Regions from separate parts of the Streptomyces sp. HUAS MG56 genome, predicted to be linked through region 1. Evidence: riboswitches for the same ligand, from Rfam matches in the RefSeq annotation. Region 1 holds a riboswitch; each other region holds the start of a gene.

Region 1 (3,623 bases):
GGCTGCTCTCCAGGCCGCCGAGGTTCGGCAGGCCGAGGTCGGTGCTGATCTTCACCGTGCCGGACAGCTGCTGCACGTCCGACTTGGCGATCTTGTCGATGAGCTGCTTCGCGGTGATCTTGGGCAGGTCCGGGTCGCCCGAGGCGGCGAGCGCCGGGACCAGCCCGATCGTGGCCGCCGCCACGCCCACCACCGCGACCGGGACCGCGTAACGCGCGGCCTTGCGGCGTCCGGCGTGCGGGTTCTCGTCCCGCGCGACGTCCACCGCGTCATCGGATTCGTACGGTGCCATGTGTGCCTTACCTCCGTCGTCGGCGGCGGCTTTCCTCACGCTGGTCCACCCTGAGCCGCCATTCTCACCCGAATCGGTGAGGAGTGGTGATGTCCGTGTTCCCCATCTCACCAAATCGGCCATGAGGAAGCGTCAGACCACGGAGCCAACTCCGTGTACGCCTGCGGTATGACACGTAGGGGCGGCGACCACCGGGACCCCTAGGGGCCGGGCCCGGTCGCACGGATGCCGAAGGGCGCCGTACGGCCGTGTGCCATATCGCGGACACGTCAGCCACTGTCAGCGGGGACGAGCCGGTACGCCGTCGCGGGCCGGCACGCCGTCGTGGGTGGCCCGGGGCCTCAGCCCGCGCGGTGCACCACCGCGTCGCACAGCTCCACCAGAGCCGCCTTGGCGTCGCAGTCCCGCAGCGGCGACAGCGCGGCCCGGGCCTCCTCGGCATAACGCACGGTGTCGCGGCGGGCCTGCTCCAGCGCGGGGTGCGCACGCAGCGCGGTCAGGGCCTCGGCGTGCCGGGCGTCGTCGGTGAGGTCGGAGTCCAACAGCTCGCACAGCGCGAGGTCCTCGGGCAGCCCCAGCCGGGCCGCGCGCTCGCGCAGCCGGAGCACGGGCAGCGTCGGGATGCCCTCGCGCAGGTCGGTGCCCGGGGTCTTGCCGGACTCGTGCGAGTCGGAGGCGATGTCCAGGACGTCGTCGGCGAGCTGGAAGGCGACGCCGAGCCGCTCGCCGTACTGGGTGAGGACGTCGACGACCGTCTCGTCGGCGCCCGACATCATCGCGCCGAACCGGCACGAGACCGCCACCAGCGAGCCGGTCTTGCCGCCGAGCACGTCCAGGTAGTGCTCGACCGGGTCGCGGCCGTCCGAGGGGCCCGCGGTCTCCAGGATCTGGCCCGTGACCAGCCGCTCGAACGCGAGGGCCTGCACCCGGACCGCCTCGGGCCCGAGGTCGGCGAGGATCTGGGAGGCACGGGCGAAGAGGAAGTCGCCGGTGAGGACCGCGACGGAGTTGCCCCAGCGGGTGTTGGCGCTGTCCACACCGCGCCGCACGGCCGCCTCGTCCATGACGTCGTCGTGGTACAGCGTGGCGAGGTGGGTCAGCTCCACGACGACGGCCGACGGCACGATGCCCGGCGCGTAGCGGTCGCCGAACTGCGCCGCGAGCATCACGAGCAGCGGCCGGAACCGCTTCCCGCCGGCCCGTACGAGGTGCTGCGCGGCCTCCGTGATGAACGGGACCTCGCTCTTGGTGGCCTCGAGCAAGCCTTCCTCGACAGCCGCCAATCCGGCCTGGACATCGGCTTCGAGAGCCTGGTCCCGCACGCTCAGCCCGAACGGCCCGACGACGGTCACGAGGGGTCTCCTGTCTGCTGGTGTCTGCTGGCGATTACACGGTTTGTCGATAGGTCGCTGCCATCACTCAAGTCAGCGTATCCGGTCCTGTTTCGATCACCGATAGCGCCCACCGGTCCGGCCCGGGCGCTATTGGATCATGGCCGCTTTGTTTTCGATCAGATGGTAAGAACGGACATTCATCGACTTAACAGGACACCTTGCGCTTTGTCGCGAACCGAGGGGCGAGCGGAGTAATGGCTCCACCCTCACCCGCGGGCCATCTCACACCCACCCCTCACTCCACCCCTCACCCACCCCCCTTTCCACGTCCCCCTTCGCGACCGGCGCCACTCCGAGCGCGAGTCCCTGAAATCCGCTATGTCCCCTTTATGACTATTTGATACTTCGTGAGTTGGGTCACGGACGCCCATGTCCGCACACCGGCCGCCGAACCGCCCGTTCTCCTTGCCCGGCGCGCGAGTTGAGGGTTGACAACCGCAAAGGATCAAGTACCACATAGGGGGCAGTTCAAGGTCAAACAGGACGTTGTGTGATTCCGGCACTTGTTCCCGACATGTGCTCTCGCATACGTTCCGGCTCGCTGGGCGGACGCCGAATCCTGCCGCCGCCCGCACAACCATCCGCGAACCCATTCGTACGGCAGGAGCGGGGGACCCAGGTAAGTCGCCGGACCGGTCGGCACACGTCGCACCGGAACGGCTAGGGGTGAAGCCGCGCCTTCTCGCGAAGGCACGGCCGGGCACCTCCCCGCCCGAACCCGACAGCTCACCTCGCAGGCGCCGGAGAGGAACTCCCCATGTCTGCTGCCGCTCAGCACAGCCGTACCCGCACCAGCCGTCTCATGCGCACCCTCGCCGTCGCCGGCACCGGTGCCGCCGTCCTCGCGATGCCGCTCATCGGCGCCACCAGCGCCTCCGCCGCCACCAGCACGCCCTCGACGGCCGCCGCGACCACGTCCCTCGTCCACACGTCCGGGTACACGAACACCCTCGACGGCTGGATCCGCGAGTCCCTCTCGATCATGGCCCAGAAGGGCATCCCCGGCTCCTACAACGGCATCTTCCGCAACATCATGCGGGAGTCCTCCGGCAACCCGCTGGCCATCAACAACTGGGACTCCAACGCCGCCGCCGGCATCCCGTCCAAGGGCCTGCTCCAGGTCATCGACCCGACCTTCCGGGCCTACCACGTGACCGGCACCGCGTTCGACCCGTACGACCCGGTCGCGAACATCACCGCGGCCTGCAACTACGCCGCCGCGCGCTACGGCTCGATCGACAACGTCCACAGCGCGTACTGAGACACCGGTCAGCCGGTCAGCCGGTCAGCCGGTCGGAAACAGTCTTTCGAGGACGACGGCGACGCCGTCGTCCTCGTTCGACATGGTGATCTCGTCGGCCAACGCCTTCAGTTCGGGATGCGCGCCGGCCATGGCGACCCCGTGCCCGGCCCAGTCGAACATCGGGATGTCGTTGGGCATGTCCCCGAAGGCCAGCGCCTGTCGGGCACCGACGCCGAGCCGCTCCGCGGCGAGCGCCAGCCCGGTCGCCTTGGTCACCCCGGACGGCTGGAGCTCCACGGTCCCCGGCCCCGACATGGTGACCGTCGCGAGCGAACCCACCACCGCGCGCGCGACGGCCGCCAACTCGTCGTCGGACAGGGCGGCATGGCGCAGCAGCACCTTGCTGATGGGCTTGTGCCACAGGTCGTCGCGCCGGTCGACCCGCACCGAGGGCAGGGTCGGGTGCGGCATCCGGTAGCCGGGCTCGATGAGCGTGAGCCCGTCGACGCCGTCCTGGTCGACGGCCGCGTAGACCTGCCCCACCTCGGCCTCGATCTTGCCGAGCGCCTCCTCGGCCAGTTCCCGGTGCAGCCGGACCGACCAGAGCAGGCGCCCGCTCCCGGCGTCGTAGACCTGCGCGCCCTGTCCGCACACCGCGAGCCCCGCGCAGCCGAGGCGCGCGAGCAGCGGCCGT
Region 2 (3,623 bases), 1.3 Mb from region 1:
CCGTCGCGCGCTCGCCGTGCAGAGCCGTGAGCGCCCGCGCGCGCTCGCCGTCGCCGCGCGCCACCGCGTCCACGATCGCGCCGTGCTCCGCCCAGGACTCGACCGGGGTCGGCAGCGCCTCCACCGCGTACATCCAGGCGATCTTGTGGCGCAACTGGGTCAGCATCGAGGTCAGCGAGGGGCTCGCGCAGGCCTGGGCGAGCGTCTCGTGGAACCAGCCGCCCAGTGACCGAAGATCCTCGCTGCTGCCCCGCCTGGCCCGCTCCTGGCCCAGTCTGACCAGGCCGCGCAGCACCTTCAGATGTGCCTCCGTGCGCCGCTGCGCGGCCCGGGCGGCGCCGAGCGGCTCCAGGAGCATCCGCATCTCCAGCAGGTCGGCCGCCTCCTGCTCGGTCGGCTCGGCCACGCACGCGCCCGCGTGCCGGCGCGTCACCACGAAGCCCTCCGCCTCCAGCGTGCGCAGGGCCTCGCGGACGGGGACGCGCGAGACGCCGTAGCGGCGGGCCAGGACTTCCTCGGTGAGGCGGCTGCCGCGCTCGTGGACACCGGCGACGATGTCGTCCCGGATCGCCGTGCATACCGAGTGCGCCGGAATACGCATGACCGACCTCCGCCTTAATCCCCGTGACACGTCGACGATGGACGCGTGTTCCGTGACTCTATTGCAATGAGCCAGAATTTCCGACGGCGGGCCGGAATCCATGGATATTTTTTGGACAGCGACTCCCGTAAGCGCACCGGGGACACCGTGGAAAAACGACGAAAGCCCCGGCTCGGTGAGCCGGGGCTTCGGATGCCGTGTCTCGTGCGCCGTGCGCGTCAGACGTTCACGCCGTGCTCGCGGAGGTAGGCGACCGGGTCGACGTCCGAGCCGTAGTCGGGGGTCGTACGGGCCTCGAAGTGCAGGTGCGGTCCGGTGACGTTGCCGGTCGCGCCGGACAGGCCTATCTGCTCGCCCGGGGTGACCTGTTGGCCCACCGTGACGCCGATGGACGACAGGTGGCCGTACTGGGTGTACATGCCGTCGGCCATCCGGATCACGATCTGGTTGCCGTACGCGCCGCCCCAGCCGGTGGAGACGACGGTGCCGGAGCCGACCGCGTGGACGGGCGTGCCGCTGGCCGCGTGGAAGTCGATGCCGGTGTGGGAGCCGGAGGACCACAGGGAACTGCTGGCCTTGTAGCCCGTGGAGACGTACGAGTCCGTGATCGGGGCGACGAAGCGGTTCAGCCGCTCGCGCTCCGCCTCGCGTGCGGCGCGGGCCTTGGTCTCGTGGATCTCCTGGGCCCGCCGGGCCGCGGCCTCCTCGGCCGCCTTCTGCGCGGCGGCCTGCCGCTGGGCGGCTGCCTGCGCGTCGATCTGCTCGGCGATGTCGTCGCCCACGCTGATCACCGGGGTGAGGCCGGTCTGCTCGACGGAGTTCTGGGCGGCGGACGCGGGGGAGGCCGCGAGGGTGCCGATGACACCGGTGGTGAGGGCCGCGACGCCGGCCGCCTGAGCGGCGGTGCGCGTGACCCGGCCGGGCTTGCGGTGCTTCCCGGTGGCGCACATGAACGCCATGGAGTGGCTGGTCCTTTCCTTCCCTCTCGCCTACCGGGTTAGCTGACGGGTTCGGAGCAGGAAGGTCTCCTACGGCCCCCACGCGCACGCGTGGGCGTCCGATTCACCCCAGGGGACGTTGTGGGTCCCCGGCTCCCCTGGCTCGCGCCGTACGGGGACTCGGCGATGGCTGTCCGGTGCCGCGGGTGCGGCGCACTGCCTGACGAACAGCCCGGACGACGCTAGGCGGGCCTGCCGCCGGTCCCCAAACCGAACCGGGCTTTTGTAGCGCATCCCACAGGGCAGACAGGCAACCTCCGTCCCAAATCGGGCATCTGGGGAAGGGCGCGGAACGACGAGGGGCCCTGACGGCCCGTAGGCGGTCAGGGCCCCACGCGGGCGTGCCCTACTCGGCCGCGACCACGCTGACTTCGCCGATGCCGAGAGCCTCCACCGGCGCCTTGATCTGCGAGGCGTCACCGACGAGGACGGTCACCAGGCCGTCCACCGGGAAGGCGTTCACGACGGCGGCCGTGGCCTCCACCGTGCCCGTGGCGGCCAGCTGCCGGTACAGCGTCGCCTGGAAGTCGTCGGGCAGATGCTGCTCGACCTGGTCGGCCAGCGTGCTCGCGACGGCCGCCGCCGTCTCGTACTTGAGCGGCGCGACCCCGACGAGGTTCTGGACGGCCACGTCCCGCTCGGCGTCGGTCAGTCCCTCCGCCGCGAGGGTGCGCAGCACCGTCCACAGGTCGTCCAGCGCGGGGCCGGTGTTCGGCGTGTCCACCGAGCCGCTGATGGCGAGCAGGGAGGCACCCGTGCCGTCCGCGGCGGACCGCAGGACCTGGCCGAAGGCACGCACACCGTAGGTGTAGCCCTTCTCCTCGCGCAGGACGCGGTCCAGGCGGGAGGTGAGGGTGCCGCCCAGGCAGTACGTGCCGAGCACCTGCGCGGGCCACACGCGGTCGTGCCGGTCGGGGCCCACGCGGCCGATCAGCAGCTGCGTCTGGACCGCACCGGGCCGGTCCACGATGACCACGCGGCCGGTGTCGTCGGCGCTCACGGCCGGCACGGGCCGGGGCTGCCCCGGGGTACCGCTCCAGGCACCCAGGGTGTCGCCGAGCAGGGCGTCCAGGTCGATGCCGGTGAAGTCGCCGACCACGACCGTGGTGGCCGTCGAGGGGCGCACATGGCGGTCGTAGAAGGCGCGTACGGCGGCCGCGTCGATCTTCTCGACCGTCTCCTCGGTGCCCTGGCGCGGACGCGACATGCGCGAGGTGGCCGGGAACAGCTCCTTGGACAGCTCCTTGGCGGCCCGGCGGGTGGGGTTGGCCAGCTCGTGCGGGATCTCGTCCAGGCGGTTGCGGACCAGCCGCTCGACCTCGCTCTCGGCGAACGCGGGCGCGCGCAGGGCGTCGGCGAGCAGGCCGAGGCCCTTGGCGAGGCGGGAGGCGGGCACCTCCAGGCTGATGCGGACACCGGAGTGGTCGGCGTGCGCGTCGAGCGTGGCACCCGCGCGCTCCAGCTCGGCCGCGAACTCCTCGGCGGAGTGCTGGTCGGTGCCCTCGGAGAAGGCCCGCGCCATGATCGTGGCGACGCCGTCCAGACCGGCCGGCTCGGCGTCCAGGGGCGCGTCGAGCAGCACCTCGACGGCGACGACCTGCTGGCCGGGGCGGTGGCAGCGCAGCACCGTCAGGCCGTTGTCGAGCGCCGCGCGCTCGGGGGCCGGGAACGCCCACGGCTTGGCCTCGCCGGGCCGCGGCTGAGGGTGGAAGTCCATGCTGGCGAGCTGCTCGGTCACTTGGCCGTCTCCTCGTTCTCGTTGCCGGCCTCTACGGTCGCTTCCTGCTCCGGGTCCTCGGGCACGTCGGCGTCGGGGGCCGCTTCCGGGGACTTCGGCTCGTAGACGAGGACCGCGCGGTTGTCGGGACGCAGGCGGGCCTTGGCGACCTCCTGGACCTCCTCGGCGGTCACCGCCAGGACGCGCTGCACAGCCGTGAGGGCGAGCTGCGGGTCGCCGAACAGGACGGCGAACCGGCACAGTTCGTCGGCGCGGCCCGCCACCGTGCCGAGCCGGTCCAGCCACT
Region 3 (3,623 bases), 850 kb from region 1:
CCCGCGACTGCTGGTCAACTCGGCCGAGCGCCGCGCGGCCCGGGTCGCGGAGGGCAAGCCCGCATACCCCCTCAAGGTGACCGTCACCGCCTCCGGCGACCTCGACCCGGCCGCGAGGTTCTGGCACACCGGCGGCGCGAAGGTCGTCTACACGACCGACGCCGGTGCCGAGCGCGCCGCACGGCTCCTCGGCGACAGCGCCGAGGTCGTCCCGCTCGGCCCCGGCCTCGACTGGCCGGCGCTCCTGGAGCACCTGTACGTCGTGCACGGCGTGCGGCGCCTGATGGTCGAGGGCGGCGGCACTGTCCACACCCAGCTCCTCCAGCAGGGCCTCGCCGACGAACTCCAGCTGGTCCTCGCCCCGCTCCTCGTCGGTGACCCGGCCGCCCCGCGCCTGTTCGGCCCGGGCGGGTACCAGGCCGGCCGCCTCCGCCTCACCGAGACCCGCCGGATCGAGGACGTCGTCCTCATGCGCTACGAGCCCACCGCCCCCGGCACCGGAGCCGCCCCGGTCGCCGCCGACCGCCACTGGCTGCGCATCGCCTGCGAACTCGCCGCGCTGTGCCCGCCCTCGAAGACGGCGTTCAGCGTCGGCGCGGTGGTCGTCGCGGCCGACGGCACGGAGCTGGCGCGCGGCCACTCGCGCGAGGGGGGCGACCCGGTGGTCCACGCGGAGGAGGCGGCGCTGGCCAAGATCGACCCGGCCGACCCGCGGCTGGCCGCCGCCACGGTCTACAGCAGCCTGGAGCCGTGCGCCCGCCGCGCGTCCCGGCCCGCGCCGTGCGCCGAGCTGATCCTGCGGGCGGGAGTGCGCAGGGTGGTGACGGCGTGGCGCGAGCCGGACACGTTCGTGGAGGCGGCCGACGGGAGCGGGGTTCTGGCGCAGGCCGGGGCCGAGGTGGTCGTACTGCCGGAGTACGAGGCGCGGGCCAAGGCGCCGAACGGGCATCTGGTGCGGTGAGCCGCCGCGCCCCTTCGGGGGCGCGAAACACTCAGGGCCCGGAATCCACTGGATTCCGGGCCCTGAGTCTTCAGTAGCGGGGACAGGATTTGAACCTGCGACCTCTGGGTTATGAGCCCAGCGAGCTACCGAGCTGCTCCACCCCGCGTCGTTGTGTCTCAAGAGTACCCCATGCGAAGGGGTGCTCGCACACCGCTTGATCGCGGGGCCCGCTGCCCGGTGATTCCGGGGCCCGCGATCACGACGCCTTCACCGACGGTGACCGAGCGACCGCCGTCCGCATAACATCTGAGACACCATCAAAAACGCCGAGACCCCTGAACCGTGGCCAACTCGACCGATTTGATTTGGTATTGGCGTATGTGTCCGGCCGGAAAGCATTAACGATCAAGCCGAACGGCTTGGAAAGTGCCTCGCGGGTCTATTAACGTTCGATAACGCAGCGCGGTCGTCCCAGCCGTCACAAGAGGCGGCTCCGTGCGCACGCGCCGAATCCCGCGAGGGAACCGGGGAACCACCACCTTGGGGTGAATCACGCGGACGCCGACGTGAACTCACTGAGTCCACGCCCGGTATACGCGCGTAGGAGACCTTCCTGCTCCGAACCCGTCAGCTAACCCGGTAGGCGACGGAAGGAAAGGAGTACGCCCGCGTGGCGTCCAACCGGCTTGCCCCCGAAGCCCCGTCCATACCGGCGTCCGACGAGCCCGAACCCTTCGGCTACGGCTCCTACCACGCCGAAGAGGGCACGTGGGAGGAGTGGAACCCCACCGAGGACTCCGTCGACCGGGTCCGCGGCCGGCACCGGGTCGCCAAGCAGCGCAGCGGCTTCGCCCGCAGCTCCACCGTCCTCGGCGTCGGCGTCGTCGCCGCCGTCGGCGCGGGCGGCATGGCCAGCGCCCACACCGGCAAGCCGCCGGTCTCCATCTCCCTGCCGGACTCCGTGAGCCACCTCTTCGAGGGCGGCTCCACCGAGGCACCGAAGTCCACCACCGCCACCGGGCTCTCCGACGTCGGCATGCACACCGAGAGCGGCAGCAACGGCGACGCCGGCGAGGCCCTGCGCAACCGGATCATGGCCCAGGCCGAGCAGCAGCGGAGCAAGGCCGACAGCCGGGCCACCGCCGCCAGGCTCGCCACCGCCGAGCAGCAGACCGCCGACGCGGCCGCCAAGGCCGAGAAGGACGCCGCCGCCAAGGCCACGGCCGCCAAGGCCACGGCGGAGGCCGACGCCGCGAAGGCCGCTGAGGCCAAGCGCCTGGCCGAGCTGGCCAAGCAGTACACGCTGCCCGTCGTGTCGTACACGATCACCGGCACCTTCGGTCAGCCCGGCGCGATGTGGTCCTCCGGCTACCACACCGGTCTCGACTTCGCCGCCCCCACCGGCACCCTCATCAAGGCCGTCCACGGCGGCACCGTCACCCAGGCCGGCTGGGCCGGTGCCTACGGCTACCGCACCGTCCTGACCCTGGACGACGGCACCGAGCTGTGGTTCTGCCACCAGTCCTCGATCGGCGTCTCGGTCGGCCAGAAGGTCTCGACCGGCGACGTCATCGGCCGGGTCGGCGCCACCGGCAACGTCACCGGCCCGCACCTGCACCTGGAGGTCCACCCGAACGGCCAGGCCACCGCCATCGACCCGGCGCCGTGGCTGCGGGACAAGGGCCTCAACCCCTGACCCGTCCGACCTTCCGGGTGATCGTGGCGCCGGTGGCGGAATGAGATCATCCGTCGCCGGCGTTGACGTGAAGCATGACTTCCTTGCGCACACTCGGCAGTTCGGATCTCCAGGTCTTCCCCCTCTCCCTCGGCGGCAACGTCTTCGGCTGGACCGCCGACGAGGAGACCTCCTTCGCCGTGCTCGACGCCTACGCGGCGGCCGGCGGCAACTTCATCGACACCGCCGACGCCTACACCGCCTGGATCGAGGGCAACAAGGGCGGTGAGTCGGAGACGATCATCGGCAAGTGGGTCAAGGCCCGCGGCAACCGCTCCGATGTCGTCATCGCCACCAAGGTCAGCCAGCACCCCGAGTACCAGGGTCTGTCCGCCGCCAACATCAAGGCCGCCGCCGACGCCTCCCTGCACCGCCTGGACACCGACTACATCGACCTCTACTACACCCACTTCGACAGGCCTGAGGTCCCGGTCGAGGAGATCATCGGCGCCCTCGACGAGCTGGTCAAGGCGGGCAAGGTCCGGCACATCGCCGCCTCCAACATCAGCGCCGAGCGGCTGCAGGAGTCCCTCGACTTCTCCGCGCGCGAGGGCCTGGCCCGGTACGTCGCCCTCCAGCCGCACTACAACCTGGTCTCCCGCGACACCTACGAGGGCGGGCTGCAGGAGGTGGCCGCCAAGGAGAACCTGGCCGCGGTGCCGTACTTCGCGCTCGCCTCGGGCTTCCTCACCGGCAAGTACCGCCCCGGCACCACGGTCGACAGCGCCCGCGCCGGCCGGGTGCAGGAGTACGCGGACTCCGAGCGCGGCCAGAAGGTCCTCGCCGCCCTGGACGAGGTCGCCGCCGCCCACGAGGCCCCGCTCGCCACGGTCGCCCTGGCCTGGCTCGCGGCCCAGCCGACGGTCACGGCCCCGATCGCCTCGGCCCGCACGGTCGAACAGCTCCCCGCACTGCTGGGAGTGGCGGACCTGAAGCTCACGGACG

What was found. A riboswitch is a leader RNA that binds a small molecule or an ion and turns the genes downstream of it on or off. The one in region 1 is predicted to bind cyclic di-AMP.
Region 2: linked by a shared signal. The riboswitch ahead of AC4OXY_RS34645 (M23 family metallopeptidase) and the one ahead of AC4OXY_RS28955 (transglycosylase SLT domain-containing protein) in region 1 are both predicted to bind cyclic di-AMP.
Region 3: linked by a shared signal. The riboswitch ahead of AC4OXY_RS24925 (M23 family metallopeptidase) and the one ahead of AC4OXY_RS28955 (transglycosylase SLT domain-containing protein) in region 1 are both predicted to bind cyclic di-AMP.

Annotation. Positions count from the first base shown of each region.
Region 1 is NZ_CM178722.1:6,122,455-6,126,077, reverse strand. It holds gene AC4OXY_RS28965 (LolA family protein) at 1-292, opposite strand, end outside; gene AC4OXY_RS28960 (polyprenyl synthetase family protein) at 634-1,644, opposite strand; cyclic di-AMP (ydaO/yuaA leader) riboswitch at 2,259-2,439, shown strand; gene AC4OXY_RS28955 (transglycosylase SLT domain-containing protein) at 2,444-2,947, shown strand; gene AC4OXY_RS28950 (HAD family hydrolase) at 2,972-3,623, opposite strand, start outside.
Region 2 is NZ_CM178722.1:7,375,460-7,379,082, reverse strand. It holds gene AC4OXY_RS34650 (GntR family transcriptional regulator) at 1-601, opposite strand, end outside; gene AC4OXY_RS34645 (M23 family metallopeptidase) at 820-1,560, opposite strand; cyclic di-AMP (ydaO/yuaA leader) riboswitch at 1,573-1,735, opposite strand; gene AC4OXY_RS34640 (M16 family metallopeptidase) at 1,946-3,316, opposite strand; gene AC4OXY_RS34635 (M16 family metallopeptidase) at 3,334-3,623, opposite strand, start outside.
Region 3 is NZ_CM178722.1:5,268,073-5,271,695, reverse strand. It holds gene AC4OXY_RS24935 (dihydrofolate reductase family protein) at 1-961, shown strand, start outside; tRNA gene AC4OXY_RS24930 (tRNA-Met) at 1,036-1,109, opposite strand; cyclic di-AMP (ydaO/yuaA leader) riboswitch at 1,438-1,604, shown strand; gene AC4OXY_RS24925 (M23 family metallopeptidase) at 1,614-2,639, shown strand; gene AC4OXY_RS24920 (aldo/keto reductase) at 2,714-3,623, shown strand, end outside.